Regions from separate parts of the Sporomusa intestinalis genome, predicted to be linked through region 3. Evidence: riboswitches for the same ligand, from Rfam matches in the RefSeq annotation. Region 3 holds a riboswitch; each other region holds the start of a gene.

Region 1 (7,813 bases), 1.5 Mb from region 3:
ATCCCCGGTCAGGCTTCTATAACCTGTAACGGCCATGCCATTCAGTGCCGGGTAACGACAGAAGATCCGGCGAACCAGTTTATGCCCGACACCGGTAAAATAACAGCCTACCGCAGCGGCGGCGGCTTTGGGGTGCGCCTTGATGCCGGCAACGCCTATGCCGGTTCTGTTATCACCCCTTATTACGATTCGCTGCTGGTCAAGGTTTCCACCTCCGGTCTCACCCATAAAAGCGCAATCGCGAAAATGAAACGCTGCCTCCATGAATTCCGCATCCGCGGCATCAAATCCAACATCCCTTTTCTCTATAATGTAGTCAATCATCCTGATTTTCTGAGCGGTCATTATTACACTACATTTATTGATACCACCCCGGAGCTTTTTGTTTTTCCTATCCCGCAGGACCGGGGAACCAAACTGCTCAAATACCTGGCCGAAACAACGGTTAACGGCTTTGAGGGACTGCCGAAACGCGCCAAGCCCAGCTTCCCGCCGCTTAGGCTTCCCCAAACGCCCCCGGGCCCGCTGCCTGATGGCACCAAGCAAATTCTGGACGAGCGCGGACCGGAGGGATTAATGGCCTGGGTTAAAGAACAAAAGGCGGTATTATTAACCGATACCACCCTGCGCGACGCCCACCAGTCGCTGCTTGCGACCCGGATGCGCACCTATGACATGCTGAATGTTATCTCGCCTACTGCCCATATGCTGCCCAATCTGTTCTCACTGGAAATGTGGGGGGGAGCAACCTTTGACGTGGCTTACAGGTTTCTCAAGGAAGACCCCTGGCAGCGTCTGGCAGCACTGAGAAAACGCACGCCGAATATATTATTTCAAATGCTGCTGCGCGGCTCGAACGCGGTGGGTTATACCAGTTACCCCGACAATGTCATTCGCGCTTTCGTGGCTCACGCCGCCACGGCCGGTATCGACGTGTTCCGGATTTTTGACAGTCTGAACTGGCTTGCCGGTATGACAACTTCCATTGACGCCGTGCGGCAGTCCGGCAAGGTGGCCGAGGTGGCGATCTGCTATGCCGGCGACATCCTGGACCCGGCCCGTCCCAAATACGATTTAAAATACTATGTAAATATGGCCAAAGATATCGAACAGGCCGGCGCGCATATGCTGTGCATCAAAGATATGGCCGGCTTGCTGAAACCGGAGGCGGCCTACCGCCTGGTTTCGGCCCTGAAAGATACGGTGGAAATCCCGATTCACCTGCATATGCACGATACCAGCGGCAACGCCATTTATGCCTATGCCCGGGCCATTGACGCCGGTGTAGATATTGTCGACACGGCCATCTCCTCCTTGTCCGGCATGTCGTCACAGCCAAGCGGCAACAGCCTGTATTACGCTTTACAGGGACATCCGCGGCAGCCTGTTGCCGATATCCGGAAAATGAATGAATTGTCCCATTACTGGGAGGATGTCCGCGCCTATTACAAAGAGTTTGAAAGCAGTCTCTTCTTTCCCAATCCTGAGGTGTACCAGCACGAAATGCCCGGCGGCCAGTATAGCAACCTGCGGCAGCAGGCCAAATCGCTGGGATTGGAAAGCCAGTGGGATAAGGTTAAAGAGGTCTACCGTCAGGTGAACGATATGTTTGGGGATATTGTCAAAGTAACCCCCTCCTCGAAAATCGTCGGTGATATGGCCTTGTTTATGGTGGAAAACAACCTGACAGAGGATGCAATTTATGAAACAGGCGACACCCTGGACTTCCCTAACTCGGTGGTAGAATTCTTCGCCGGCCAAATCGGTCAGCCTTACCAGGGCTTCCCCAAGGAACTGCAGCGCATCATCCTTAAGGGTAAGAAACCGTTGACCAAACGCCCGGGTGAATTGCTGGAACCGGCCAATTTTACTGAAATCCGCGATACCCTGGCAGGTATCCTGCAGCGCCCGGTTACGACCGCCGATGTGCTGGCTTACTCCCTGTACCCGAAAGTATTCTCCGACTGGGCCGGCTTTATCAATACCTACGGCGAAGTAGCCATGCTCGATACGCCAACCTTTTTCCATGGTTTAAAACCCAGAGAGGAAATCAGAGTCGACATTGAGGAAGGAAAAACTCTTGTCGTTAAGTTTATTTCCGTCGAGGAACCACTGCCTGACGGCACGCGGGTAGTTAATTTTGAACTCAATGGCTTACCCCGGGAGGTTATTGTCAAGGATAAGAATATTAAAACAGTTGTCATTTCCCGTATTAAAGCGGAAAAAGACAATCCTAACCATCTTGGCGCCTCCATGACCGGGAAAGCGGTTAAAGTAATGGTCGAAAAAGGAGATCATGTAAAAAAAGGAGATCCCTTGGTCGTTACCGAAGCTATGAAAATGGAAACAACGATTCAGGCTCCTTTTGACGGCCTTATCAAGGAACTGTATGTTAAACCCCAGGACCCTGTGGAAACAGGCGACCTGCTGATTGAACTGCTGAAAACTGTGAAAGCATAACTGCCTAGTACTGTCTGATAAGACAGCATGATTATTGTTGCTTAGTTATAGCTAGGGGTGCCCAACGGCTGAGAGGACTAAAACTCCAACCCTCGAACCTGATGTGGTTAGTACCACCGTAGGAAAGCTTTTACATTGCCAGAACAGAAGCTTGCCTACCCTCACCTTTGCCTATAGCTAAATATAATTACAGAGGAAGGGGAAAAAGATTATGTACACAACTCAAATGGATGCCGCGAAGCGGGGCATCCTTACCGACCAGATGCGAATTGTAGCCCGGGAGGAACAGCTTGAGCCTGAGCTGCTGCGTACATTAGTGGCAAGCGGCAGGGTGGTTATCCCTGCAAACCGTCATCATACCCGCCTTCATCCCATGGGAGTCGGCGAAAAACTCCGCACCAAAATTAATGTCAATCTCGGTGTTTCCAAAGACTGTTATGATATTGAGCTTGAATTGCAAAAAGCGCAAAAAGCCATTGAGTTAAAGGCCGAAGCCATCATGGACCTAAGCTGCTATGGCAAAACCCGCGAATTCCGGCGCCGGCTGATAGAGACCTCGCCGGTTATGATTGGCACAGTGCCGATGTATGACGCGGTCGGCATGCTTGACAAGGATTTAAAAGACATCTCTGTCGATGAATTCTTTTCCGTTGTCGAACGCCATGCTGAAGACGGCGTGGATTTTATGACCATCCACTGTGGTATGAACCGGAAAACAGCCGAACGGGTGAAGCAGAACAAACGGCTGACCAATATAGTTTCCCGCGGCGGCTCCTTGCTGTTTGCCTGGATGGAGCTTAACAACCGGGAGAACCCCTTCTATGAGTATTATGACCGGCTGCTGGCTATCTGCGAGCAATATGATGTCACTTTGAGCCTGGGCGATGCCTGCCGTCCCGGTTCTATTCAGGATGCCACCGATGCTGCCCAGATTGAGGAGCTTATTACCCTGGGTGAATTAACCAAACGGGCCTGGGAGCGGAATGTGCAGGTGATGATTGAAGGCCCGGGGCATATGGCTATTAATGAAATTGCCGCCAACATGCTGCTGGAAAAAAGGCTTTGCCACGGCGCCCCCTTTTACGTTTTAGGCCCGCTGGTCACTGATATTGCGCCTGGTTACGATCATATCACCAGTGCGATCGGCGGTGCCATCGCCGCGGCCAATGGCGCCGATTTCCTTTGCTATGTGACACCGGCCGAGCACCTGCGCCTGCCCAACCTGGATGACATGAAGGAAGGGATTATTGCCTCCCGCATAGCGGCTCACGCGGCCGATATCGCTAAAGGAATTCCCGGGGCCCGCGCCTGGGATAACCAGATGAGCGCAGCCCGGGCTGATGTGGACTTTCCCCGGATGATTGAACTGGCTATTGATCCGGAAAAAGCCGGCAGATACCGGGCGGAGTCGCAACCGGAGTGTGAAGATACCTGTACGATGTGTGGTAAAATGTGCCCCATGAAAAATATGAAAAAAATCCTCAATGGGGAAGATCTGAGCATCGCCTAACATGGACACACCCATGACATCTGTTTCGGAACCGGCACTATTGCAGGAATTAGTCGATTTCTATCGCTCGAAACTATTGTTGGCATGTGACAAGTTCGGTGTCGATGATGGGCGCAGTCAGTTTTTTAAAAAAATGCTTCAGAACCTTACCTGCTGTCGCCCGGGCGCTCATCGGCACCAGCAAAATTTCCGCTGGATCATCACCTTCATCATTTTCCAACCAGCCTTTGACTGTATTGGCAGCCTGCTGGCGAGCTTAACCCCAGACCAGCCGGGATTACAGGCTGAAACAATAAATCAGCCTCTTGGCAAAGTCTACCGCCAGGTATGCCAACAGAATTGCCAGGCCGATCTCGCCCGCGCCTTTGACTTGTTGGATAGCATGCAGGCAAGCTTACTCCGCCAGCAAACCATTCTGGCGGAAAGCGGCCGCCTTGCCCTGACAAGTTACCGCGGCCAGCATTATATCACGACCTACGGGTATACGGCCGAATTGATAAACCCCCTCTTGCTGTTTACGATTTTAAAAGATATCGGCAACTTAGTCTCTATTCTGCCGGCAAAACCGCAAACAACTATTCGCCAAGCAACTTCTCATGCCCGCTCAGGCCGCAGATCATCTGCACTGTAAGCTCTTAGTGGTACTGTTGGCAAGTAATTAAGCATTTATTACTTGTAACAGTACCACTTTTATTATCTGACGCCAAAATTAATTATCAGAAGGGGTGTTTTTATGGATGCTTATCAAGCCCTGGAGAAACTAATCGCCGGCAACAAGCGCTATGTAACCGAAAGGTATGCCAAGCCTGACATTGGTTATAAAAAACGGCTGGAGCTGATCCGAGGGCAGCAGCCATTTGCCGCCATCCTGGGCTGCGCCGATTCACGCATCCCCCCTGAGATCATCTTCGATCAGGGACTGGGAGATTTGTTTGTCGTCAGAACTGCCGGCCAGGTTGTGGACACTGTTGTTTTAGGCAGCCTGGAATATGCCGTTGAACACCTGGCAGTGCGGCTGATCCTCGTCCTGGGGCATCAGGACTGCGGCGCAGTGAAGGCTGCCCTGTCCGGGGCCGAGGCGCCCCTGCATCTTTGCTCAATCCTGCAGGCGATTGTCCCGGCCGTTGAAAACGCCAAACACTGTACAGGTGAACTGCTCCCAAATGCAATCAGGGCTAACATCGACTTTAACATTGACAAATTAAAGTCAGCCAGCCCTGTCCTCAGAAAAGCAATCCCTGCCAAAGGTCTCCAGATTATTGGCGCCATTCATAATATCTATGATGGCAACGTAGACATGGATTACACCGGTAATCACTCATGACTGCCTTTCTTAACCATATTCGCGATGATTTGTTTGGCTTCAACAATATTAATCGGCCTATTCTCAATCAGCTTATATAAGTCAGCCGCCATATCCAGGGGATTATGATACATGGTTCCGGTAATAATCGCTTGCAGCTGATCATGTTTTTTGCAATATCTGAGCACGCCCAGCTCATCCTGATTTTTCCGGGCTTTATAATGGCTGACAGCATATAAGGTCCGGAGTGCGGCAATGACCTCCACGGCTCCGCTATAGCGGGTGCCGACGATCACTCCCAGGTCGGTTTCCTGCCCGCACGAGCCACAGCGGGCCACCACCTCATCTGTCCCCAGTTTATCGACCACCTCAAACTGGGTTGTATTGCATCTAACACACAGCAGTTTCGACTCATTCCGTTCACCGTTATGGCCGCATTTGTCCACTAAGTATCACTCCTTTGCCAATAATACTTAGTATTACAAAATTTGGAATTTTTAAACATTTAAATATTAGGCTTTGCCGGGTCCCGTAGAGATGCCGGCACAAGCCTTTTTTTCCGTCCTGCCCATACGGTTGATTATTGTCGGTTCTAAATCCGGAACCGGTGGGTCGCTGTACTCAGTCTCTCGGCCATTCTGGCCAAAGCCTGGCTGGCAGCGGCAATCTCCGCCATGGCCGCTGATTGCTCCTCCGTGGCGGCCGAAACTGTCTCTGTTTGTCCCAGGATAGCCTTGCCTGTTTCCTCAACAGCTTGTACTGCTGTCACAATCTGCCTGCTATTCTCCGCCACCGCCAGAATCTCTGTAGATATGACTTTGACCTGAACCGAGACATTCTCAATTAAACCGGCAATCTCCCGGAACGTCGCCCCGGACGAATGGACTACCTCCGTGCCGGTTATAACCTCCTGGGTGCCGGCCCGCATTGCCACAGCCGCTTTATCGGTATCTTTATGGATCTCCCCAAGCAAGGCGGCGATTTTCTTGGCCGCCGCTTGCGATTGCTCTGCCAGTTCGCGGACTTCATCAGCAACTACCGCAAACCCCCGCCCCTGTTCACCGGCCCGGGCGGCCTCAATCGCTGCATTCAGAGCCAGGAGATTGGTTTGACCGGCAATGCCTGATATTACATTCACGATTTCCCCAATCGCGGCGGAGCGGGCCTCTAAACCGGTAATCACCGCAGCTGATTCCATTACCGTCTTTTCAATACGGCTCATTTGATTAATAGCAGTTTCAATCGCCTGGTTGCCCCCCCGGGCCGCACTAGCCGCCTTATCTGCGTCCAGGGCAACCGCGCCGGCATTTGCCGCCATGTACCGGATGCGTGCCGCCATATTCTCCACAGACCCCAGGGTCTGCTCCAGGGAAAGGAACTGCGCCTGAGAGGCCTGGGCGACCGTTGTGATGGCTGTGGCAACCTGGCTGGCAGCTAGGGCCGCTTGGTCAGCACTGGCCGTCAATTGCTGGGAAGATGCCGCGACCTGTCCGGTTGTATCAATTACCCGGCCAATTAAATGTCCCAGGTCTGCGGTCATACTGTTAACAGCAGTTCCCAACCGGCCGATTTCATCCCGGGACGTAAGTCCGGCCCGCTGGGACAAATCGCCGCCGGCCACGGCGGCCACGGCTTTCGTCAACAGCTTTAACGGGTCGGCAATGAACCTTACGATCAGCCAACCGCCAATACAGGCCAGCAGAATCATACAACCTGTAACCGCAGCTATACCCTTTGTTACCCGGGCTGCATCAGCAAGCCCCTGCCGGTTAGCAGCTGCCGCTGTATCTTTATTATAGCCGATTAATTCCCGCCTTAGCTCTGTTGCTTTCATAAATATCGGCATACTTTGGGTATATAAGGCAAAAGCCGCAGCTTGCTGACCGCTTGTGGCCAGCTGAATAATATCCTGGCGTGCCTGCCGGTAAGCTGCCAGTTCCTTTTCCAATTCAATCAGCTTGCTTTTTTGATAGGAATCAAGCGCAAGCTGTTTATAGTCTGTCTGCAATTTATTAATTCGCTCAGTATTATTCACAATATTATGAATAATTTGTTTATGTTTATTCCCATCTGGCGTCAGCATGAGTTCAAGCAGCTTAGATTCGGAATCTTTACTGAGCAAGCGGACCTCGCCCAGCATCTGGACAGGCACCAGCCGTTCATGGTACATCAGGGTCAACTCATGACTCAGAATTTGTACCGCAAATAAACCAGCCACCCCCACCCCCAATAAACAAAGCACCATAAACATAATTAACCCATAAATCTTTGTCGCGGTTTTAAAATCAGATAACCGGTACATATATGTCCGCCTCCAATATTAAATAATTCCATATGTTGGAATATTCGTTATTTACCATAGTTCCCCTGCCGCTGTTTTGTGAATCTTATTTACAAAAAGGAAGGTGCAAACCCCTCTTTGCACCGCCTAATAAACCACAGCCGCTGCAGGGGAACAAAAAAACTTCTTATCCCGCTATTAAACAGGATAAGAAGTTTTACCGTTGATTGCTCATTTTGGTTTTGCAGCCCCTGGGTCT
Region 2 (7,813 bases), 1.5 Mb from region 3:
CACAATTGGTTTAGCCAGCAAGACGGCTGCTGCCGCTGCCAAAAGCAGTGACAGCAGCAGCAACAGCAATAATTGGGAATTACTGATAATAATTGGCATAATGTTTTTCCCTGCCTGGATTTTTGCTTACTAGTCCGCCAAGTCTGAGCTATAGGCTGAATTGCGCGAAGTTTTTCGCCCGGCAAGGCGAAGGACGCTAACTGATTCAGTAAGTTCTGCCGTAACGAGGCCGGTAGGTGACAGGCCTCTTATTACTTGCGCGGCCGCGCATAGCGGGCATCTGCAAGGTGACGACAACGAAGCCGGACGGGAAATACCGCGCTAAGAACACCGCAGGTTTAGGCGTGGTGGACTACCAGTAGTATTCAACATTTCGCGCCGCTTTAAACCAGGGGGTGGTTATGGGGCCGGCAATGACCGGCTTGCTGTAAAGACTGCTACTTTGTGTTGAATACGGCAATAATAGGCAAGAGGGGGAGTTGCCGTGGCCAAATTGTATGTCTTTATTAGTCTTTTGTTAGCTACCATAAGCCTCTTTACCTTGCTTGTCTATCATTCCATCCTTAATGCTTCCTCGGCCCGGCCGGTTCCGCCGGACGCGATACCGGGGAAAACCGCCTTTCAGAAGCGAGCCTGCGTCGAATGCCATACTGTTTTTGGCAACGGCGGCTATGTAGGGGGCGACCTTACGAAGGTCTGTCAAAAAAGGGGAGAAGCGGTACTTAAGGACTATCTGGTACACCCGCCGATATTAACCGGAGCCAAACACAAGCGTCATGCCCAGGTTACCGAGCAAGAGGCTGAGGCCATTGCCGCCTATCTTAAATTCCTTAGTACCATTGATACCCTTGGCTGGCCCCTTGATGCCAATAACCGCGGTCATTCGGGGCAGCACCCGGAAGACATAAGGTAAAAGGAGCTTATAATGCTAATCTCCCAAAAACTGTGTTATAAGTACGCTTTGATCACTTTTTTATTTTTTGGCCTGCAGGGGATCATCGCGCTGGCCGGTGCCTTGGAAACCGTGTTTCCCGATGTGCCCATGCCGCTTCCATTTACTGCCGGCAGAGCCTTTCATCTCAATATCAGTATTATGTGGCCGCTGTTTGGCATAACCGGGATCATCTACTATTTTTTTTGCAGTGAAGCCGGCAGGGAAATCTATAGTGTAAGACTAATCGAAGCAAATTTTTGGCTGTTGTTAGTCACGATAGTAACAATACTTGGCTCACTTATCCTTGGGTTCAATGCAGGCATTGAATATCTCGAAGCGCTGCCGCCTCTCAAAGTGGGGATTGCGATCTCTATCAGCATCCTGTTTTATAATCTTATCCGGACATATATGGCAGCAAAGGTACCAAAAAGCCGGGCCACGCTGGTTAGTATGTTAGCGGGGAGTTTTACCCTGATCGTTTTTTTTATTCCCAACATCCTGCGTTATTCGCATCCGGTCGCAGAAGAATTCTTAAAGTTCTGGGTCGTTCATCTGTGGGAGGAGATGAGCCTGGAACTTATCGGCACCGGCGTGCTGGGGGCCGTTGTGGTGACACTGCCGGGAATGCAGCGCCGGGTCATTGAAAATGTACTTTATTTGGATATGATAGTTATGGTGGTAACCGGTGTTCTGGCTACCGGCCATCATTATTACTGGACCGGCGGACCAGCCTACTGGATTTGGGTCGGCGGCGCCTTTAGCACAATCCAGATCGTGCCGGTGTTATTACTGCTTTATTCTATTATGAGGACGGTAAAAGTCCAGTATTTTTACCAATTTGGACAACGGGAGAAAATGGTTACAGCCATGCTGGCGTGCAGTATGTTTTATCATATTTTTGGAGCCGGTCTGCTGGGCTTTTTTATGGCTATTCCGGCTGTTAACAAATATATTCACGGAACGTACATAACCTCCGCCCACTCCCATCTTGCGGTGTTTGGCGTCTTTGGTTTTCTGGTGCTGGCCCTGAGCTATTACATCTTTTTCTCAGAGGTCGCACTTGACACAAAAAATTATTTGTTTAGCTGGATCGGACTCCTGCTGCTCAATGGCGGTTTATTGATTATGTCAGTCGCCCTGCTTGTTGCCGGCGGCCTTCAGTCGCATTTCTGGTATGTTCTGGGCTTAACTGTTGGTCAAACCAACCAGGGGCTTTTTCCCTGGCTGCTGCTGCGGCTGGCAGGCGGGCTGGTATATGCCGCGGGCAGCTCGCTGCTCACCTATGTAGTTATAAACAAAGCCTGGAGCAGTTTTTCGCTCTGTTTTCCTTCGCTGAAGCTGTTGGAAGAGCAGCAATGTATGGCGCTAAAAGATCTTCACACCGGCTTTCAACAAGTAGTGGTTACGGCGAATAAACTGGAACAGGCATTAAGGAAAACGAAAATGGTATTGGATGAGTATCTTAAACCAAAACCTTAAGGGGCATGGTTTTTATGGGCTCCCTTTACGCTGGCCATTGTCGGTCTCATGGGATATACGGTCGGCGCCATCTGCGAAACCAACCGGACGTTGACGGCCTATGTCCTGATCCTGGCGGCGGCTTGTTGCATGAAAGTGGTTGCTTATTATGGCGCCGCAGGGATTATTTACGGCAGCTGGCTGGTGCCGATGGCATCCATTCCCGGCAACCTCGTTCAGAGCGGCGTGGCGGCGGTTATTGTACTGCCGGTTGTGGTCAAGTCGAGAAAATATGCGGCTGTTTGGTTCTGGGCAGGAAGCCGCAAGTAAAGCAGCTATTCAAAAAAGATGTCCTACAGTTCAGGAACTGTAGGGCATCTTTTTTGGCCGTAATGGCTGTTAGTGCGCCGGCTATTCGTATGCGTGTTAGACAAGGAATTAGGAGCCTTCGCCGTGGCGCTGGCCGGTGTGGTTATGATTTTTAACCTTCTTGGAGCCGGAAAGTGGTTCCGGCATATCGCTATCCTGATTTTTGCTGCGTTTAGGCGGATGGGGCTGATCCACAGGGTAAGCTTCCGGTTTCGTCATATATTCTTCCTCCCTCCGGTAGTTGCTGGATATTAATATCAGTCCGGCGATTAGCCGGTGCTTATACCTTACTATATAACTTGCGCGGCTTACCTGGTTTTATGCGTGGAAAACCTGCGGTTAATTGTGCTGTTTTGCCACAAGCAAAACAGTAGCCTAGTAGCCTGTCCCCGCGTCGTAATAAACATTGTCCCGCCAATGGCGGGACAGTATAAATTTCATCCAGGAATCAGGGTTATACTTTCGTTTCTTTAACATGGTCGCCAACCAATGCCTGCCGTTTAATGGTCATTTCAATCCGTTCAATCGGCAGCAGGCGCATGATAATTACGCAAACAATAAATTCAATACTCAGGTAGCTGGCATTAAACAGGAAGGAATACAGATAGGGCGAGACCGTCGGCGGCGCATAGCTGGCAAAAAACACGATGCCGGAAAGATAATGGAAGATAAACCGTCCCATAATGCCGACAGCAGCCCCCGTCAGGTACCGGCCCTTGAAATAGCCTGCCAGCCCCAAAGCCATAAAGGGCAGCGGATAATCAAACAACATCTGTACCGGGTGCAGGATAAAGGGGTCCTGGATCAAATTAATCATACCATATAAAAAACCGGTGAGATACCCAACCTCGGGGCCGTAAAAAAACGCCATCAGCAGTATGGGAATCATGCTGCCGGGAGTTACGCTGCCCCCCTGCGGCATATGGTATAGCTTAAAGGCGTGCAGAATGGCAGCCAGAGCAAGCGCGAGCCCGATATGGGACATCAGCCTGGCGTTACATGTTATCTTCTTCATGCGCAGCAGCGCTGCGACCAGCAGAATAACTCCTCCCAGCGTCAACAGTACGGTCGGGCTGGCTGCAATCGTTGCCAGGTTGTCCAGCAGATTGCCGTTCATATCTTTTCTCCTCCATTCGAAAATAAATACAAGCCGCAGGCCCTGGCAGGCCTGCGGCTTTTGCTGTACGTCAAGTCGCTTCCCTACGCTGGCATTATCCAGGTCAGGTTAAGGGTTAATGAAATCTGCTTTCATCTCTCAGCCCGCAGGCACCCCTAGCATATTTGGTATTTTATTCCACTATAGCACTGTTTGGTTTAACCGGCAAGTATTTTATAAGTTTTGCAAGTTTTGTTCTTATTTATCATGGGGCCATTGCAGATAAACCCCCAGCAAGCCTGCAGCCACCGCTACCGTTACTTCCTGACAGGCGGCCAGCGGCCGGTTGCTGATGGCGTAGGGCCGGTCCCGCCGCAGCTCGGTTTTCTGCAAAGGCCAGCGCACGCCGTCAATGGAAACCCCCAGGCAGCAGTCGGACAGGGAAAGCAGGGAGACGACGGCAGGCTTGGCCTCCGCTTTTATCCGCACGGTATCCTGGCCTGCTATAAACAACATGACTTCCGACTCATCGGCGGCAATCCCTTTGCCGCCAAGTGCTTCCCAGCCGGCTAACGACTGAATATTGCTAAAAGTATGGTCAAACCGCCCACCCCAGACACCGGTGACAACGGCAGTGGCCGGACCGTACATAGCCCGGGCTCTAAGCAAAGCCAGCTGAAAATCGGTATGATCCTTGTCGGCGGGATAGGCCTCGACCGGCACGCCCAGGCTCTTGCCCCAGGCCCACGCCTCGGGGCTGGCGCTGTCGCCGTCGCCAATGATCCGGGCCGGGGTTATACCGGCCTGGCGGCTGATATGGATGCCGCTGTCGATACACCACAGAGGGGCCTGGGGTGCCAGCTGCAGAAACCATTCTGCGGCCGGCGGTCTGCCGCCGGCCGCCAGCAACAGCGTTGCCGCCGGCAGCGGTTTGCCAAATATAAGCTCTGCCTGCGGCAGCTTTACAGTATGTCCCATGTTTACACCTGTCCCATTCGAATACTTTAAATCTTTACTTCACCCTCGCGTCCTTATTATCCTTTTCGCCTTTAATTAGAGCTGTCAATAAACCAGGCCGGGGGCTGCTTGGGGATGAAACACATAACCTGTCCCCATGTTTTCTATCCCCATGTTTTCGTGTTTGGGGACTGATTTGGCGGGTTCGTCAGCCAATTCCTGCGTTTGGTCGTAATTGTATGTTGCGCGGAGCAACAAGCCGCTACTATTATATTAGAATATTCTGAAGGAGGTCTTTCCGTGAGCCAATCCGTGTTCCCCCGGTCAAGCGAGGAGTTGCAGCATCTAGTGCGGACAGCGGCTGATACTGGCAGTCTGCTATATAACTACCGGCCGGGAAAGTCTGCAGGCGTAACCATCGATTTGGCAAAATTGGATAAAATCATTGAAATTGATACGGCTAACCTTGTCGCCACTGTCGAGGCCGGCGTTACACTCGGGCTGCTGGCCGAGCGGTTAGGCGCGCAAGGCCTGCGTTTTATCCCGGCCGACACCCCGTTTTATCATCACAAAACGGTCGGGCAGCTGTTTTATGAAGGCTGTTCTAACCTATCCAGCCTGAAATACGGGAGCGCCAAGCATTTCCTGATGGGCTCGGAGGTTGTTCTGCCGACAGGCGAGGTATTGAAAACAGGCGGTAAAACTGTCAAGAATGTTACCGGTTATGACTTTACCCGTTTTTTTAACGCGCCCTACACCGATTATGGCATTACCGCCCAATTTCTGCTGAAATTATTGCCTGTGCCGGAGACGCGCAAAGGGGTGGCCGTCACTTTTTCCAGCCTGGAAGCCATGTTGGCCTTTGTCAAAGACCTGAGAGAAAGCCGGTTGGTACCGGCCTATTTGTTGTGGGTGGATGACAGGGTGCAGGATTTTTTCCCAAACAACCGGCAAGGTCAGCTGGTTATGCTGGAGTTTGACGGCTTGCGGGAAGAAACCGATGAGCAAAGCAAAAGTGCGGCGGCGCTTATTAAAAAGCAGGGCGGGACGGTCCGGGAGGCTTATGAAGGGCGCGGCCAGACAGCAGTTACCTGGAACGGTCTCTATCATCAGGCCGGCAGGTACGTCCTGACTGATGAATATAAGCTGGCCTTTACCCGTCAGGCCGAATTCATTGGCGCCTGTTATGAAGCGGCCAGGCGTTGTGGCGTTCAAGCCGGCCTGTTTGGCCAGGTGGCGGAGGGCAAACTCAATATTGCTTGCCCCGGGCCGGAAGCGGACGCTGCTTTTATTGCCGAGCTGCAGGCGGCTGTTAAGCAGGCGGGCGGCATTGCGGCCGGCAAGTATGAGCGGCTGGCCGGAGGTCCCGGCGGCGGTGCTCTGGCCGAGCTTGAGCAGCGAGCCAAGCTGGCTTTTGACCCGCATCTTATCCTGAATCGCCTGACGCTGCAAGGGGGGAAATAAATGGCGAACCATTACGGAGAATGGCAAAAACAACTGGTCAAATGCATTCGCTGTGGTACCTGCCGGTCTGTTTGCCCGGTTTTTCAAGCCGCCGACAATGAAAACACCACAGCCAGAGGCAAAGTCAAATTGCTGGAAGCGGTTAGTGAGGGAAAATTAGCGCTGACCCCTGCGCTGCAGGCCCGCATGTCCAGGTGCTTATTGTGCAAAGCCTGCGTCAGCGGCTGTCCCTCCGGCGTAAGGACCGATGAGTTGTTTTTAAGCGCCAGGCAGGTCCTGGCTGCCAACAATGGACTGCCTCTGGCTAAAAAGCTGGCGTTCACCGGCCTGACCTACCGCCGGCTGTTTGATCTGGGGCTCAAAATGGGGGCTGCTTTTCAGGGGCTTGTCTTTAAAGATGCCCCAGGCGGCAGGGGGAAATTAGCCCGTATCCCGGTGCCTGGCGCCGGGCTTAGTCAGCGCCGGATCATTCCGCCGCTAGCCGTCTCGCCGCTAAGAACCCGGCTGCCGGAAACCAGCAGGGTAACGGCGCCGCAAGCGAGAGTGGCGTTTTATACCGGCTGTATGCTGAATTATGTCTATCCGGCAGCCGGTGAAGCCATTGTTAAGATTCTTAAAGACCACAAGGCCGAGGTCGTCATTCCGGCCAGGCAAAGCTGCTGTGGAACTCCGGCGTTTACTTCCGGCGACTATCAGGTAGGGCGGCATCTGGCTGAAGAAAATGTCAAGCTGCTGGCAGCCGGCAATTACGATGCCATCATTACCGGCTGTGCTTCGTGCGGGTCGGCCTTACAGCATGAATACGGCGCTATTATCGCCGATCCGGCCGTAAAAAAGTCCTGGGAGGCAATTGCCGGAAAAGTACAGGACATTACCCAGTTTGTGGCGGCCCTGGGGCTCAAAAACGAGCTGCGGACAGTACGGGCGAAAATTACCTACCATGACCCCTGCCACCTGGTGCGAGGCATGGGCGTTGCCAAAGAACCGCGGCAGTTATTAAAGGTTATTCCCGGCGTGGAATACGCAGAAATGCAGGATGCCGCCAAATGCTGCGGCGCCGGCGGCACTTTCAGCATGGCTTACTATGACGTAGCCCGGACCATTAATGACTGGAAACTGGCTAACGCGGAAAAGACCGGAGCCAATATTTTGGCAACAGGCTGCTCAGCCTGCCGGATGCATATTACCGACGGACTGGGGCAAAAAGGCAGCCCCATGCAGGTGCTGCATACGGCTGAGATTATTGCCAGGGCTTACGGCCTGGACTAAGGAGGTGGAGAAATGGAACAGCAAATTATCGCTGAATTAAAAAGACTGGTTGGTCCTCAATATGTTATGGACCAGTTGGAAGACAGGCTCTGTTATTCTTTTGACGCTACCTTCCGCGATTTTCCGCCTGAGGTGGTGGTTAAGCCCGGCAGTGTGGCGGAAATCGCTGCTGTTGTTAAACTGGCCGGCAGACACAATATCCCCGTAACGGCCAGAGGCGCGGCCACCGGCTTATCCGGCGGCTCGGTGCCGGTAAAGGGCGGCAT
Region 3 (7,813 bases):
ATTCACTCATGTCTAGCCGGATCATACTGCGTTCATCATCAAACAGTACCTCGGCCAGGGTTTTAGCCAGTTCGGTCTTGCCGACCCCGGTCGGACCCAGGAAGATAAAGGAACCGATAGGCCGGCTCGGGTCTTTGATACCGGCCCGGGCTCTGATAATGGCTTCGCTGATGGCTGTGACCGCGGCTTCCTGACCGACGACCCGCTGATGGAGGATGTCTTCCAGGTTGACCAGTTTCTCCCTTTCGCCCGTCATCAGTTTGGTTACAGGTACACCTGTCCAGCGGCTGACTACCTTGGCGATGTCATCCTCATCGACCTCTTCCTTGAGCATGGTTTTATGGGTGCGGTTATGGGTGAGCTGTTCTTCTTCGGTTTTGAGCTTTTTTTCAAGCTCCGGTAAGCGTCCATATTTGAGTTCGGCCAGCCGGTTCAGATCATAGGCCCGCTCGGCGGCTTCCATCTGGGTGCGGACAGTTTCAATCTCTTCTTTTAAGTCTCTAAGCCGGATGATAGCCTGTTTTTCCAGCTGCCACTGCGCTTTTAGGGACTCGGCCTGCTCTTTGAGGGCGGCCAGCTCCTGGCCGAGGCGGCCAAGTTTGTCTTTGGAAGAAGAGTCGGTTTCTTTTTTCAGGGCCTGTTCCTCAATTTCCAGCTGCATAACCCGCCGCAAGGTCTCATCCAGCTCTGTCGGCATGGAATCGATCTCGGTACGCAGCTTGGCCGCCGCTTCGTCAATCAGGTCAATCGCCTTATCCGGCAAAAAGCGGTCGGAAATATACCGGTCGGACAGAACCGCGGCGGCGACAAGGGCGGCGTCTTTTATCTTTACGCCATGGTGGACCTCGTAACGCTCTCTTAGCCCGCGCAAAATTGAAATCGTGTCCTCGATGTTGGGCTGGTTTACCATAACCGGCTGGAAGCGCCGTTCCAGGGCCGTGTCTTTTTCAATATGCTTGCGATATTCATTCAGCGTGGTTGCGCCGATGCACCGGAGTTCGCCCCTGGCCAGCATTGGCTTGAGGATATTGCCGGCATCCATGGCTCCTTCCGCGGCCCCGGCCCCCACCACGGTATGCAGCTCATCGATAAACAATATGATTTTGCCTTCGGATTTGGAGATTTCACTTAATACTGTCTTCAGCCGTTCTTCAAATTCGCCGCGGTATTTGGCCCCGGCGAGCATGGCCCCCAGATCGAGGGAATACACGGCTTTATTCTTTAAGGTTTCCGGTATGTCGCCGGCAACAATGCGCCTGGCCAGGCCTTCAACAATTGCTGTTTTGCCAACCCCGGGCTCGCCAATCAGCACCGGATTATTTTTTGTGCGGCGGGATAAAATTTCAATAACCCGGCGGATTTCCTCGTCCCGGCCGATTACCGGGTCGAGCTTGCCTTGGCAGGCCAGTTCCGTCAGATCCCGGCCATATTTAGCCAGGGCCTGCAGGTTTTCGTCAGGGTTATCGGTGGTGATTGTTTGCCCGCGCCGGAACTCAGTGATAATCTCCTGAATCCGGTTTTTCGTCAGGCCGAAATCGCGGCATACTTTTACCAGGTCGGCATCACCGTCATCCGTGATGGCCATAAACAAATGTTCGACACTGATATAATCGTCTTTCATAGTTTGGGCATGTTTTTCGGCTAACGCCAGTACCCGCACCATGGCGGTATTCATGCGCAGTCCGCTGTCCTGCCCCCGGACCGCGGGAATGGTCTGCAGCAACTGCTCAAGTTTAACGGTAAACAGCCGGATGTCGACGGCCAGCTGTGCCAGGAGATAAGCCATAATACCCTCGGCATCCTTGACAAGAGCCAGTGCCAGGTGTTTGGCGGTTAGCTCCTGATGGTAGTGCAGGGCGGCCAGCTGCTGCGCTTCCTGCAGGGCCGCCGCAGCTTTCTGGGTATATTTTTCACTGTTCATTATATTATCCCTCCCTGAAAAAATTATTTGAAGTTACTGCAAGGATTATGTGCTAAAATAAGCTTACAGTTAAATATTAGCAGAAAAATGTTATTAATAGGAGTCGGATTAAAGGCAATGTACGTTGATTTTAGGCTTAATCGGCTGATTTTTTGCCTGTTAGTGCGAGCAGGCGCAGGGATACTCACCTTTACTGACTTTTTGACTTTATTTGACTTTTGTTATAGGCGTTATTACCTGTTTTAGCAGTGATATTAATCCAATGGAGGCTTGTCCGGTAGCTTTACAGATTGGATGGCTTGTATTTTTAGGTAAAATATGTTAAAATTTAAACAATTTTATAAGGTATGGGCTAGGGGCGCTGGAGAGGCCAGCTGAGATTAAGATCCTTTGATATCTTTGACTCTTTAACCTGATTCTGGATAATGCCAGCGTAGGGAAGCTAATTGCTGCCATCAACTGAGGGCACAGGTATTCCTGCACGGATTACCTGTGCCTATTTTTACCCCATCAGACTATGATCTAAGGGGTAAGAAGAATCTATACCCTAAAGGGCACGGGCGGCTTCTGCCGGCATCCCGGCGGACTGGCCCAAGCCAAGTTTTTCTAATTGTGAGGTGAGGATATGAAAAATGTGTTAACAATTGCCGGTTCCGATTCCAGCGGCGGGGCCGGTATCCAGGCCGACCTTAAAACTTTTGCCGCCCATGGGGTATATGGGATGAGCGTCATTACCGCGATCACTGCGCAAAATACCCAGGGGGTATTTGCGGTTCAGGATGTTACGCCAGATATTATCGCCCGGCAGCTTGAAGCAATTTTTGATGATATTGAGGTGGCGGCCGTTAAAATTGGCATGGTATCGCAAGTTGAGACCATACAAGTGATTGCAGACAAGCTAAGGGAATATAACGCTAAAAATATTGTCGTCGATCCGGTTATGATATCAAAAAGCGGCTATCATTTGCTGCAGCCGGCGGCAGAGAGTACGCTGGTTGAGCATTTGCTGCCGCTGGCGGCCATTGTGACCCCCAATATACCGGAAGCAGAGGTAATTACCGGTCGCTCCATCACAACCCTTGCCGATATGGAAGCCGCCGCCCGGGAGATCTTTGCCCTGGGACCCCAGAGTGTGCTGCTCAAGGGCGGGCACCTGAGCGGTGATGCCACAGATGTCTTACTGGCCGGCAGCCAGCCAGTGTATTTGCCGTCCCGGCGGATTAACACCAGGAATACCCATGGCACAGGTTGTACGCTTTCCTCCGCTATAGCGGCCAACATCGGCCGCGGTTTGCCTGTAGCGGCCGCGGTAAAGGCGGCCAAAGAATACATAACCCTGGCGATTGAACATTCCTTGTCTGTTGGCAAAGGTGTGGGGCCTACGCACCATTTTTACAGTCTGTATAAGCGGGCAGGCCTGCTGACGGATTAGGTGACGGTGCTGCACCTTGCTGCGCAGCCTGGCGCCAGTACTAGATGTGCTTGCGGGTTAAGGGGCTTTGGGGCCGGGGTATTGGCGGGGCAACAGGGGTGGCTTCTGTTTCCAGCTCCTGCGTTGTTTCCAGGTCGCTAAGGACATCACCAGGCGGCAGCTCCGTCTGGGCCGGCTTGGCGGGCGGTTCGGGGGTAATTCCTGTCGGCGGGGGACCAAAACAGGAGGTGGTGCGGCAGCGGTTGAACAGTGTTTGGCGAAGGGCTTCCAGCACAACGATCTGCTCGGCGGTAGCGCACTGGTCATCGGCAGCGGACGAGAGGCAATCAGTCACAAGCTTTACTATATCAATGGGCGCGCAGGTAATGCTGAGCAGTTCACTGCTGAAGGCAATTTTGCAGCATAGCAGTTCATTCAGCATATCGATCAGAGTGCCTGCCCGGTCATAACGGATTACGGACCGCTCAAAGATTTCAAACGGTACTCCGGGAGTACGCTGAATTTCCTCCGAGGCGCCGACCAGCAGCCGGTAGGAAGCAACAAGTGAGGAATAGTTGGGGATAACAGCATTGATGTCAGCTAACAGGGTATTGATTATTGAAATATTGTCGCTGGTCGTGCTGGTCGTGGTATTAGTGGTAGTAGTGGTACTGTCGGTGGTATTGGTGTCCGGATTAGTGGTGGAGCTGGTAGTGTTGCAGGTCGTATTGCAGGTGTTGGTTATAACCGCCATGGTAATCCCTCACCTCCTTTCAGAGTACAGCTTCAAAAGTGAGCACTGTACTATATGCCGTATGTTTTTGCCTAAAAAAATATGCCCTTATTAACAAAAAAACAATAAGTTATAGAAGAAACCGGTAATTTTGTATACGGTTTCTTTGTTTTTATCTATCATTTTTGACTGCTGGATATAGAGCTTTTTTTTTTCGCTAAGATCTACTATACTAAAGGTATTTTACGGAGATAATTAGGAGATACGGATAAGGGTTATAAGGAGGCTAATATGCAGCATGGTCCGGCACTCTATGGAATCTTGTTCATACTGGCGCTTTTTGGCGGGCTGACCTGGCTGGGGGTCCGAATTCTGCCTAAATGGCACCCTGTTTATGCCGGCAAGGCGGTTAGGTATGGTTACTGGCTGGCCACCATCCTATCATTCGCGATTCTTGGCAGCGGCCGCTGGCTGCGCCCTGCCGGCGAATGGGCCCGGTATGCCGCTTACGCGGCGTATGTATGGCTGTTTGGACTGTTGTTCATGCTCGGGGTACTGCTGGCCGGCTATGTTGTCAGGCTGCTGGCAAGGCGGTTTAGCCGCCGGCAAACCGGACAAACAGCGACAGAACCGGCAGCGGGAGGAGTAGCGGCCGGGGGCGGGTTAACCCGCCGGCAGTTTTTACAGGGGGCCGTGGCTGTGGTTCCGGCCCTGCCGCTGGCGGTTACTGCGTATGGCGTCGTTGGCGGGGATACAAATATTGTTGTTCACCGGTATACCCTGTCTTTCCCGCAATTGCCGCCGGCGCTTGACGGCTATTCCATAGCTCAAATCAGTGATACTCATATTGGTTCATTTTTTGGCATGGATAAGCTGGATCGGGTACTGGCCATGGTTAAGCAGGAAAAGCCGCAGCTATTGACAATTACCGGCGATTTGGTGGACGATCTGGATTTGCTGTCGCCGACAATGGCGCGGCTGACCGCTTTTCATTCTGAACTGCCGCACGGTATGTTCTACTGCCTGGGCAATCACGAATACTTCCGGGATATTGGCCGCATTCGTAAGGCTTTGTATGCCAGCCCGGTCACGGTGCTGGAAAACCGCAGCCAGGCAGTAGGCGGCGGGTTATATCTGGCTGGTGTGGATTATCCCTGGGGCAGAAACAAAGCAGAGCAGGAAGCGAAACGGCAGGATTTTTTTGCTCAGGCTGTTCGGTCCATACCGCCAGAGGCCTTTACCGTCCTGCTGGCCCACCATCCCGATTTTTTTGACAACGCTTTTGCGGCTAAGGTACCGCTGTCGTTAGCCGGCCATACCCATGGCGGTCAGGTATCGGTTTTTGGCGTTTCCCTGCTGCCGGTACAGTATCGCTACATGCGGGGGATGTTCCGGCAGCAGGGCTCCTACGGATATGTCAGCGTCGGCACCGGCCATTGGATGCCGCTGAGAATCGGCTGTCCGGCAGAGGTTAGCCTATTTACACTCAAGCGGGGAGAAGCATAGCAAATGGCGGAGGTTGTCATGCAGCAGGTTCCTGATATTATTGACTACAACCTGAACATTTTATTTATCGGCTTTAATCCCGGCCTCAGATCAGCCGCAACAGGGCATCACTTTGCCGGTTATTCAAATAAGTTCTGGAAGCTGCTAGCCGCGGCCGGCCTTACGCCCTGCCAGTTCCGGCCTGAAGAAGACCGGAATTTGCTGGCTGTAGGCCTGGGGATCACCAATATCGTAGCCCGTCCCAGCCGGGCGGCCGCCGAGATTACCAGAGCCGAATATCAGGCGGGGAAGGAAATTCTGACAGCAAAGCTCCGTAGGTACAGTCCACGGATCGCCTGCTTTGCGGGGGTGGGAGTATATAAGGCGCTTGCCGGGCGGGCAAAGATCAAATGCGGGCAGCAGCCGGTGCAGACGGTGGCAGGAGTAATCGATTTTGTTGTGCCGTCTCCCAGTGGTTTAACGCGGATTGTGTTTGCCGAGCAGTTGGCTTATTATCAGGAGCTGGCGCGGCTCCTGGCGTGTTCCACTCACTTGCCGGAATGATAATGCCCACGGTGGCAGGACGATAGTGGCAAAAATTTGGCATGAATATTAGGAAAAAGGATGAGGCAGGCGTTTATTGGAGAGAAAGCCTGCTTTTCTTATAAATTCAGTTGTTGGCGCTGCTTGGCTGCTATTTAAAAGTTAAGTATAATTATGAATAGATTATGCAGAGGAGAGGGGTACGCACATATTATGTCAAAAAAATGGCTTACATTTATTGTTCTGGCCCTGTTTGTACTGACTGTAGGCTTAGCCGGCTGCGGCGGCAGCCAGCAGGCTCAGCCGGCGGCAGCTAAAGTCCTTAAGGTTGGGGCTGAGGCGACTTTCCCGCCGTTTGAATTCCAGGACGAACAAAGCAAGGATTATGTTGGGTTTGACGTGGATCTGATGAAAGCGATTGGAAAACAGATGGGCGTGGAGGTACAGATTGTTAACACCGCGTTTGACGGTCTGATCCCTGCGCTGGAGAGCGGACAGATTGACGTTATCGCATCAGCGATGACTATTACCGCTGAACGGGCGCAAAAAGTCAGCTTCTCTAACCCTTATTACAAATCCGGTTTATCAATTGTTGTGAAAGCCGACAATAATGACATTACAGCCTTTAAAGACCTGGAAGGCAAACGGATTGCCGTGCAGATCGGCACTACCGGCGCGGAAGCAGCCAAAAAAATTACCGATGCCAAGGTCCGTGAATTCAACAGTGCCTCGGAAGCCTACCTGGAATTAAAGGCCGGCGGCGCTGATGCTGTTGTCAACGATCTGCCTGTCAATGAGTTTTATTTGGCTAAGGGCGGCAGTAAAGACGCTAAACTGGTAGGCGAGGTCCTCAGCGCCGAAGAGTATGGTGTGGCTGTTGCCAAGAAAAACACCGAACTGGCCGGTAAGATTAATAAAGCCTTAGAGGATATCAAGCAAAATGGCGAGTATGCCAAAATCTACGAAAAGTGGTTCGGCAGGAAGCCGCAATAAGCATCAATCTAGCTGTATCAGCCTAAGCCGCTGGTGCAGCTTTTTCTTTTTCTGGCAGGTATTGTTCCGTTTTTGTCCAATACCTATAAAAATAAGAAAGCTCATACTTTCCGGTATCGGCTTAGCGGATAAGGCCCCTAAGAACTGTGAGGAGGAGATAACTGCATGAAAAAGCTACTGTTGGGTGGCCAGGTCATTTTCACCGGCGCCGGTTCAATTGCCGAGTTAAAATCAGTGCAATCAGGCCGGGCTTTCATTGTAACCGGCGGCCAGGCAATGCAAAAGAGCGGTGTTATTGCCCGGATTGAAACAATTCTGGCCGCGGCCGGCTGTGCTACCTGCGTCTATGGCGGTATTGGCAAAAATCCCGACACCCAGGCTGTGCTTAGGGGGCTGGAGAAAATGCGGGCGTTCGCTCCTGACCTGTTGCTTGCCGTTGGCGGCGGTTCACCGATTGATGCCGCCAAGGTGATGGGCTTGTTTTATGAATATCCGGAATTGGACTTTGCCAAAGCTGCGGCCGGCCAATTGCCGCCTGGCCGCAAAAACCTGAAGTTTATTGCGATCCCCTCTACGTCCGGAACGGGGACGGAGGTTACCAAAGCTGCGGTGATTACCTTCCGTGAACTTCAGTTAAAGGTGGGTCTGAAGACGCCGGCATTTATTCCCGACTGGGCCATCCTTGACGCTGATATTACTATGACGATGCCTGCTAATATTGTTGCCG
Region 4 (7,813 bases), 2.7 Mb from region 3:
CCGGTATCATTGCGCCGGCAAACTGAGCGGCCAGCGCCACGGTGGCGAGCTGGGTCTTATCCCCCATTTCGGCAATGAAAAAGGCGATGGTTACTGTCCAGAACGGGCTGCGGTCCCTATCCCGGTCCTCGCCATTTAATTTGTCGCCCCGGATTGTCCACAAGCCAAATATAATAAAGGAGCCGGCGGCAGCGATCTGAACATACTGCAGGGGGATAAACAGGGTGATGTAGCTGCCGACAAGTACAGCAAACAAGTGATTAAGAATGGTGGCCGCCAATACACCCCACATGACAGTGCGCCAGTGGTAGCGCGTGGCAAAAGCCATCCCCAGCAATTGGGTCTTATCGCCCATTTCCGCCAGGATGACAATGGTTAGTGAAGTCAAGAATGCCGTCAAAGAAATTTCCTCCTATAAAACAGCTTACTAATAGTATGGCCAGAAGCCGGCAATATTTTGTCCGCAGCTTTACATTTGCCCCGGATTAGGATAAGATGTTTGCAAACAGCTAAACTCTCCGCCGCGTCAGCCGCAAAATTTGCCCTGACCAAGCTTTACTTACTTCGGAAAGGATGGATGGCAATGGAATTACAGGCCGCTATAACCAGCCGGCGCTCCGTACGCAGCTATACCACTACAAAGGTTGACAGGCCGACGATTGATAAACTGCTGCAGGCTGCAATTCAGGCCCCCAGCGCGATGAATTCTCAGCCCTGGGCCTATGGCGTTATCCAAGACGCCGCGCTGCTGCAGGCCTATTCTGATCGCAGCAAGCAACTGCTGCTAGCCCTGCTTGACCAGGTGCCGAAACTGAACAAATATAAACCGGCCCTTGAGAACCCAGAATTTAATATCTTCTATAATGCCCAGTCACTTATCATTATTTTTGCCAAAGCCCAAGATCCCCAACACTATGAAGACTGCTGTCTGGCTGCTCAGAACCTCATGCTTGCCGCCCATAGTTTAAACCTGGGCACCTGCTGGATTGGTTTTGCCCGGCCTTTTCTCAATTTGCCGGCAGTCAAGGCAGAACTTGCTGTCCCGGCGGAGTTTGAAGCAGTGGCTCCTATTGTTGTGGGCTACCCCCAGGTCGGCAGGCCGCCGGCCGTCCCCCGGAAACCGCCGGAAATTTTATTCTGGAAATAATATAACCCACAGCCTTGCTGGCTGCGGGTTATATTATTCCCTTTATCTGAGTATTCATTAAGCCGAGTTCTGTTCCGTAGCAACGGCGATGATCATTTATCTTGGCCGGCAGTTGCCTGACGGCTCTAGCGACACAACCCGGAAGGATCAGCGGGCCGCCTCATCCCTTCCCTATTCGGTCTTGCTCCAGATGGGGTTTACCTAGCCAGTCAGTCGCCTGACTGCTGGTGCGCTCTTACCGCACCGTTCCATCCTTACCCGGCTATGCCGGGCGGTTCACATTTCTGCGGCACTTTCCCTGAGGTCACCCTCGCTGGACGTTATCCAGCACCCTGCCCTGCGGAGCTCGGACTTTCCTCGGATATACAGGTATATCCGCGATCATCTTTCCTACTCAGACTATATTTGCTGGGAACTTTAATTTTATCACCAGTCAAGCCACAAGTCAAATACGGCCGGCTTTAACGGCACGCCTGCCGGATTGCCCGGACCTTGGCGGGAATATCAGCCGCCCCGACAATGTCGGTAACGATGGCCACGATACGGGCGCCATGGTGCCTGACCTCTTTTACATTGCCCTCCTTAATGCCGCCGATGGCGACAAATGGCAGTGCATGATTGCGCGCGACATATTCCAGATAAGTAAGCCCTACCGGCGCGCAAACGTCTTTTTTGGTCCGGGTGGCAAAGATCGGCCCTACCCCGATATAGTCAACACACCCCAGTGCGGCTGCCGCTTGGGCCTGGGCCGGTGAATGGGTGGACAAGCCCAGCAGCATATCCGGGCCGATTAACTCTCTAACCTTGGCCGGCGGCAAATCCTCCTGCCCGATATGGACGCCGTCGGCTCCAATCAGCAGGGCTAAATCAATATGATCATTAATAATAAAGGTAACGCCGGCCTGCTGTGTCAGTTCCCGTATGATCAGGCACTCCTGATACATTGGTCCGGCCTTTTTATCTTTTTCCCGGTATTGTATGACCTTAATACCGGCGCTGATAAGCAATTGCACTACTTCCACATTGCTGCGGCCCAGTGAATGCTCTTCGGCGGTTAAGGCATATATGGCTGTGGTTAAAAAATTAGTCATCCCCGGTCTTGGCATCCTTCTTCCCTCCTTCGTTGGCACTCCGCCCGCTATAGCTGCCAGTCTTTATAGACAGGCTGGTAATTGCGGGCATACAGCATCGCCGCCATTTCAGCTACGCTGCGTTCGTCAGAGATTTCAAACTGGCCGACAGCCGCCGCTTCCGAGTGCCCGCCCACGGCGGTGCACGACCCGGCTGACATTTTGGTAATGCCGAGTTCGAGCATATTATTGCGCAGGGCGGCGCTCTCACGGGTCGACAGGGTGATCCCCCCGCGCGGCATAAACAACCGGAAAGCCAGAATATATTGCACTAAATTTTTATCACTGACAATGACCCGGGGCGGAAAACCGCCGACATGGGGCCGCATCCGCGGCGGCGACATGCTGATCTCGACCCCGGGGTAATTGCGCTGGAGGTAATCGGCATGCACACCTGTCAAAAACGCCTCCTGCCGCCAGTCACTGAGGCCCAGAAGCGCCCCGATATTAACGGTGCGCATCGCGGCCCGGCAGGCCCGTTCCGGAGCATCCAGGCGGTACCGGTAGTCCCGTTTGGGGCCGGCCGGATGCAGCTCAGCGTAGGCTGCCTCATGATAGGTTTCCTGGTAAATGGTCATGCCGTCCACACCGGCCGCTGCCAGCTCACGGTATTCATCGGTAGTGAGAGGATATATTTCAATACTAATCGAGGTGAAAAAGTCTTTTAATATCCGGACACAGTCTTTAATGTAGCCTACAGAAGAATGATGGCGTGATTCGCCTGTAAGTATAAGGATATGCTTTAAACCGGTGGCGGCGATAGCTTCGGCTTCAGCCCGGACCTGATCCAGTGTCAGTTTTTTTCTCTCGATTGCGTTGTGGGCGTGAAAACCGCAGTATACACACTGATTAACACAGTAATTAGCCAGATATAGCGGTGTATAGAGCAAAATGGTATGGCCAAAGTGCTGTACCGTCAGGCGGTGGGCCTGCTGGGCCATAGCCTCAAGCTGCTGCTCGGCTTGGGGTGATAATAAGGTCAGATAATCAGCTACAGTTAACCGGTCTTTGCTGATAACCCGTTGAATATCGGCAGCAGTAACCTGGGCAAAGATTGCTGCGAAGTCAAAATCCCGGTATTTTGACAGTTCCTCATAAACACTCACAATATACCTCCTTGCCTGCTGTTATTCACTCGCGGAGAAAACCCGTCAGGGGCGACGAGGCCGCGGCATCACCCTGGATGGCCCCCGGACCGGCGAGATAGGCTTTGCGCCCTGCGGCGACGGCCAGACCAAAGGCTTCGGCCATAACAACCGGGTTGCGGGCTGTTGCCACCGCCGTATTTACCAGCACCGCCGCCGCCCCCATTTCCATGGCTTCGGCCGCCTCGGACGGCCGGCCGATACCGGCGTCAACAATAATTGGCAGCGGCACTTCTTCAATCAGGATTTTTACCATTTCCTTGGTCTTCAGACCGCGGTTCGTACCAATCGGCGCTCCCAGCGGCATAACCGCGGCGGCCCCCGCTGCAGCCAGACGTTTGGCCGCCATTAAATCAGGACTCATATAGGGGAGCACCACAAAACCCTCGGCCGCTAACACCTCGGTGGCTTTAATTGTCTCGATATTGTCAGGCAGCAGATAGCGGTTATCGGCAATCACTTCAATTTTAATCCAGTTGCCGCACCCGGCGGCTCTGGCTAACCGGGCAATGCGGACCGCCTCTTCGGCATTTCTGGCGCCGGAGGTATTGGGCATTAAGGTACAGGTACCCGGTATGTAGTCAACTATGTTTTCTTCTTTATAGGCCGGGTCAATCCGCCGTAACGCAACCGTGATCACCTGCGAGCCGGAAGCGCTGACCACCTCTGGTATCAGCCGGTTGCTGGCAAATTTCCCTGTTCCTAAAAATAACCGGCTGGTTAATTGCTTGCCGCCGATAAGTAAGGCATCGCCCACGGGGTCTTTCGTCATCACAATCAGCCTCCTCCTACAAAAGTAACCACTTCAAGACAGTCTTCCGCTTGTAAGATAATTGTCTGCCACTCTTCTTTTTTAACGATTTGCCGGTTATGCTCAATCACAATGACCTCAGGATTGAATTTTTGCCTGCCAACCAGTTCAGCCAGGGTAACGCCGTCCGGCATGTGCAGCTCTCGGCCGTTTACAGTTAATCTCACACTGCTTCCTCCTTCATAAAAAATAAAAAGCACGTCGCCCCCACCGGGTAATGACGCGCACAATTACACAAATTACACACGACCTCCCTCCGCAGGTATTATCCCGATCAGGTATTGGAGGTAAGAAACTTAATAGTTTCACTCTCAGCCCATAACATGAGCTCCCTCGGTCAGCCAGTTTTTGATTTATATGTATTTATTGTATACCAAAATTAGGCAACCCGTCAAGCTGCTGCCGGCCCGTTAACCGGAGCTAACAGAATGTAAATGCGTCTTTATTCGACTGATTGCCAATAATTGTAATATCCCAATGATTTTTGCCGGCCCATTGCTGCAGATAGTCGGCCACAAAACCGACAACCGGCTGTTCGGTGGCAAAATGGCCGGCATCAATAATGGTCAGGCCGGCCGCGGCCGCCTGCTGGGCCTCATGATATTTCACGTCGCCGGTAACCAGAACGTGGGCACCGGCGGCAACGGCCTGCTGGATCAGACTGGCCCCGCTGCCGCCGCATACGGCCACCGTGCCGACCTGTTGTTCAGCCTCAGCGCCGGCCACTCTGACGGTGCCAATCTGCAAGGCTGTTTTTACCTGGCTGATAAACCGGGCCAGCCCCATTGGCGCAGCCAGGGCCCCCACCCGTCCCAGGCCATAGCTCGGGCCCTTGTTTAGCAGCTGATACTCGTCATAGGCCACTTCCTCATAAGGGTGAGCCGCCACCATGGCCGCAATGATCTGCGACCGCAGCGAGGCCGGAAAAACAGTTTCCAGGCGGCATTCGTCGGCAAATTCAAGTTTTCCCTGCCGGCCGAGGAAGGGTTGGGCGCCGGTTAATGGGAAAAAGGTTCCCGTACCCTGGGTTTGAAACGTGCAGTGGCTGTAATTGCCGATATGCCCGGCGCCGGCTGCGGTGATTGCCGTCCGGACCTGGTCAACATGCGTGGCCGGCACAAAAACAGCCAATTTATGCAGTGGCTCCTGATAGGCAGTAGTTAGCGGCCGGATTTCCGTTAATGCCAGCTTTTGCGCTAATACATCATTCACCCCGCCGCGGGCGCTGTCCAGGTTAGTATGCGCGGCATACACCGCGATGCCGGCTGTAATCAGGTCAGCCAGCAGCTTTCCCTGGGGGGAATCTGTACGGATACGGGTAAGGCCTTTGAAAATCAGCGGGTGATGAACGACAATCAGGTCCGCGCCGGCGGTAATGGCCTCAGCGGCAAGGGCCTGGTCCACATCTAAGGCTACCATTATTTTCTGAACCGGTTGCGCGGGATCACCCAGCAGCAACCCGACATTATCCCACGGTTCCGCCAGCTGCGGGGGCGCCAGTGTTTCCAGCGCGTGTAAAACATCACGGCAAATTACAGACATGACAGCTTTTCCTCCAAATCGTTAAGCTTACTGGTGTATTCCCGGTATTTAGCGGATTTTACTGCGCCGTCACTCCCGCTCATCGCCAGAATTACGGCGCGCAGATGACTGATCAGTTCATTCATGTGCTGCCTGAGTAGCGGATGCCTGGACTGCCAGAGCAGCGGCCCAATCTCATAGAGTGACTTGTCGGCAATGGAGCCGGCGCCAGGCTCGGCCGCCATAATCTGGTAGAGTTTCCCCTCTTCCAGCACCAACTGTTCGTCAACAATCTGCCAGCCGTGGGTATCGAGCCACTCGCGGACCGCAGCGGCGGCAATCATTGGCTGCAGGATAAGGCGCTGTATCCTGCCGGTTATATCCGGACAGGCTTGCAGGATCGCAATGATGTTGGCACCGCCCATGCCGGCAATGACCACAATGTCGGCTTCCCCCGGTTGCAGGACCGCCAGGCCGTTACCCAGGCGAACCGAGATCGCCTGCTGCAGCTGCGCTGCCGCCACCGCATTTTTGGCCGATACATACGGTCCGTGGTGAACATCACCGGCAATAGCCCGGGTCACAATCTTTTCTGTTACAAGATATATGGGCAAATAGGCATGATCAGTCCCAATGTCGGCCATAGTCCCACCGGCCGGCACCATGGCGGCAATCGTCTGTAAGCGCTGACCCAATTTCACAAACAGCCCTCCTGGCAATTATTGTTGTTATCTTCTCCCCTTATCCTTTGGCTCATAGCCTTGATTGCTTGCCGATTCTGATGGGTAGCAAAAAACCTGCGAAGTTAAATTCGCAGGTTTTTTGCTGTGGTGGGCGATGACGGGATCGAACCGCCGACATCCTGCTTGTAAGGCAGGCGCTCTCCCAGCTGAGCTAATCGCCCATGTTTGGATAATAAAGGAAGTTCTTCGCTACCGCTCAGAACTAAGCGATTCACACCAATCAGCCTTCGCCTCACGGCTCGCCTTCTTGGGTTCTCTGCTTATGGTGGGCGATGACGGGATCGAACCGCCGACATCCTGCTTGTAAGGCAGGCGCTCTCCCGGCTGAGCTAATCGCCCGTATTAATTTTGATATTGAGAAAGGAGGTTCTTCGCTACGCTCAGAACTAAGCGATTCGCACAGATTTCCGCGTCGCTACGCTCCTAAAAATCTGGCTCTCTGCTTATCACACAGGTTCTCATTTCGTCTATCGACTCGTGAGAACCTGGTTCGCTGCTTATGGTGACCCGTAAGGGAATCGAACCCTTGTTACCGCCGTGAAAGGGCGGTGTCTTAACCGCTTGACCAACGGGCCGTTTGAGAGGTGGGATGCGGTCTCCCACATCCCACGTTGGTGGGCCCACCTGGGATCGAACCAGGGACCAGCCGGTTATGAGCCGGCTGCTCTACCGCTGAGCTATAGGCCCTAAAGACAGTAAAACAGGTTTTCCGGAGAAAGCCTGTTAAACAGATATAGGATGTTCTTCGCTAGCGCTCGGAACTAAGCGATTCGCACAAGTTTCCCCGTCGCCAGTGCTCCTAAAAACTTGGCTCTCTGCTTATTATGGCTCCTCGAGTAGGACTCGAACCTACGACCGATCGGTTAACAGCCGATTGCTCTACCAACTGAGCTATCGAGGAATATCGCCAACGTTGATTATTATAAAACAATGTCCAGGTTACGTCAAGTAATATTTAGTTTTACTCCAGAAAATCCTTTAACTTTTTACTGCGGCTGGGATGGCGAAGCTTCCGCAGCGCCTTGGCTTCAATCTGACGGATACGTTCACGGGTAACACCAAAATATTGTCCCACTTCTTCCAGCGTGCGGGCCCGGCCGTCATCTAAGCCGAAACGCAGGCGCAATACCTTTTCTTCCCGCGGTGTCAGTGTTTCCAAAACCTCTTCCAGCTGTTCCTTGAGCAGCATAAACGAGGCAGCTTCGGCTGGAGCCGGCGCATCCTGGTCTTCGATAAAATCTCCCAGATGAGAGTCTTCTTCTTCACCGATCGGCGTCTCCAAAGATACAGGTTCCTGGGCTATTTTCATGATCTCC

The links. A riboswitch is a leader RNA that binds a small molecule or an ion and turns the genes downstream of it on or off. The one in region 3 is predicted to bind thiamine pyrophosphate.
Region 1: linked by a shared signal. The riboswitch ahead of thiC (phosphomethylpyrimidine synthase ThiC) and the one ahead of thiD (bifunctional hydroxymethylpyrimidine kinase/phosphomethylpyrimidine kinase) in region 3 are both predicted to bind thiamine pyrophosphate.
Region 2: linked by a shared signal. The riboswitch ahead of thiT (energy-coupled thiamine transporter ThiT) and the one ahead of thiD (bifunctional hydroxymethylpyrimidine kinase/phosphomethylpyrimidine kinase) in region 3 are both predicted to bind thiamine pyrophosphate.
Region 4: linked by a shared signal. The riboswitch ahead of thiS (sulfur carrier protein ThiS) and the one ahead of thiD (bifunctional hydroxymethylpyrimidine kinase/phosphomethylpyrimidine kinase) in region 3 are both predicted to bind thiamine pyrophosphate.

What each region holds. Positions count from the first base shown of each region.
Region 1 covers NZ_AP042390.1:1,712,720-1,720,532, reverse strand. Annotated here, with positions in the region: gene pyc (pyruvate carboxylase) at 1-2,460, shown strand, start outside; TPP riboswitch at 2,504-2,602, shown strand; gene thiC (phosphomethylpyrimidine synthase ThiC) at 2,669-3,970, shown strand; gene ACZ481_RS07730 (hypothetical protein) at 3,972-4,601, shown strand; gene ACZ481_RS07725 (carbonic anhydrase) at 4,704-5,294, shown strand; gene ACZ481_RS07720 (hypothetical protein) at 5,285-5,719, opposite strand; gene ACZ481_RS07715 (methyl-accepting chemotaxis protein) at 5,866-7,575, opposite strand.
Region 2 covers NZ_AP042390.1:4,281,589-4,289,401, reverse strand. Annotated here, with positions in the region: gene ACZ481_RS19970 (FMN-binding glutamate synthase family protein) at 1-99, opposite strand, end outside; gene ACZ481_RS19965 (c-type cytochrome) at 485-913, shown strand; gene ACZ481_RS19960 (cbb3-type cytochrome c oxidase subunit I) at 926-2,413, shown strand; partial or broken gene ACZ481_RS19955 (ECF transporter S component) at 2,432-2,722, shown strand; gene ACZ481_RS19950 (small acid-soluble spore protein P) at 2,831-2,980, opposite strand; gene thiT (energy-coupled thiamine transporter ThiT) at 3,216-3,878, opposite strand; TPP riboswitch at 3,942-4,045, opposite strand; gene ACZ481_RS19940 (thiamine diphosphokinase) at 4,116-4,835, opposite strand; gene ACZ481_RS19935 (FAD-binding oxidoreductase) at 5,115-6,278, shown strand; gene ACZ481_RS19930 ((Fe-S)-binding protein) at 6,279-7,547, shown strand; gene ACZ481_RS19925 (FAD-binding oxidoreductase) at 7,560-7,813, shown strand, end outside.
Region 3 covers NZ_AP042390.1:220,997-228,809, forward strand. Annotated here, with positions in the region: gene clpB (ATP-dependent chaperone ClpB) at 1-1,921, opposite strand, end outside; TPP riboswitch at 2,266-2,378, shown strand; gene thiD (bifunctional hydroxymethylpyrimidine kinase/phosphomethylpyrimidine kinase) at 2,547-3,353, shown strand; gene ACZ481_RS01090 (hypothetical protein) at 3,394-4,086, opposite strand; gene ACZ481_RS01095 (metallophosphoesterase) at 4,357-5,571, shown strand; gene ACZ481_RS01100 (mismatch-specific DNA-glycosylase) at 5,575-6,114, shown strand; gene ACZ481_RS01105 (basic amino acid ABC transporter substrate-binding protein) at 6,307-7,086, shown strand; gene ACZ481_RS01110 (iron-containing alcohol dehydrogenase) at 7,252-7,813, shown strand, end outside.
Region 4 covers NZ_AP042390.1:2,876,103-2,883,915, forward strand. Annotated here, with positions in the region: gene ACZ481_RS13505 (TMEM165/GDT1 family protein) at 1-400, opposite strand, end outside; gene ACZ481_RS13510 (nitroreductase family protein) at 584-1,147, shown strand; RNA gene rnpB (RNase P RNA component class A) at 1,191-1,544, opposite strand; gene thiE (thiamine phosphate synthase) at 1,609-2,253, opposite strand; gene thiH (2-iminoacetate synthase ThiH) at 2,286-3,383, opposite strand; gene ACZ481_RS13530 (thiazole synthase) at 3,409-4,194, opposite strand; gene thiS (sulfur carrier protein ThiS) at 4,200-4,400, opposite strand; TPP riboswitch at 4,468-4,578, opposite strand; gene ACZ481_RS13540 (Nif3-like dinuclear metal center hexameric protein) at 4,654-5,775, opposite strand; gene ACZ481_RS13545 (tRNA (adenine(22)-N(1))-methyltransferase) at 5,766-6,455, opposite strand; tRNA gene ACZ481_RS13550 (tRNA-Val) at 6,583-6,658, opposite strand; tRNA gene ACZ481_RS13555 (tRNA-Val) at 6,761-6,836, opposite strand; tRNA gene ACZ481_RS13560 (tRNA-Glu) at 6,998-7,072, opposite strand; tRNA gene ACZ481_RS13565 (tRNA-Ile) at 7,110-7,184, opposite strand; tRNA gene ACZ481_RS13570 (tRNA-Asn) at 7,323-7,398, opposite strand; gene rpoD (RNA polymerase sigma factor RpoD) at 7,459-7,813, opposite strand, start outside.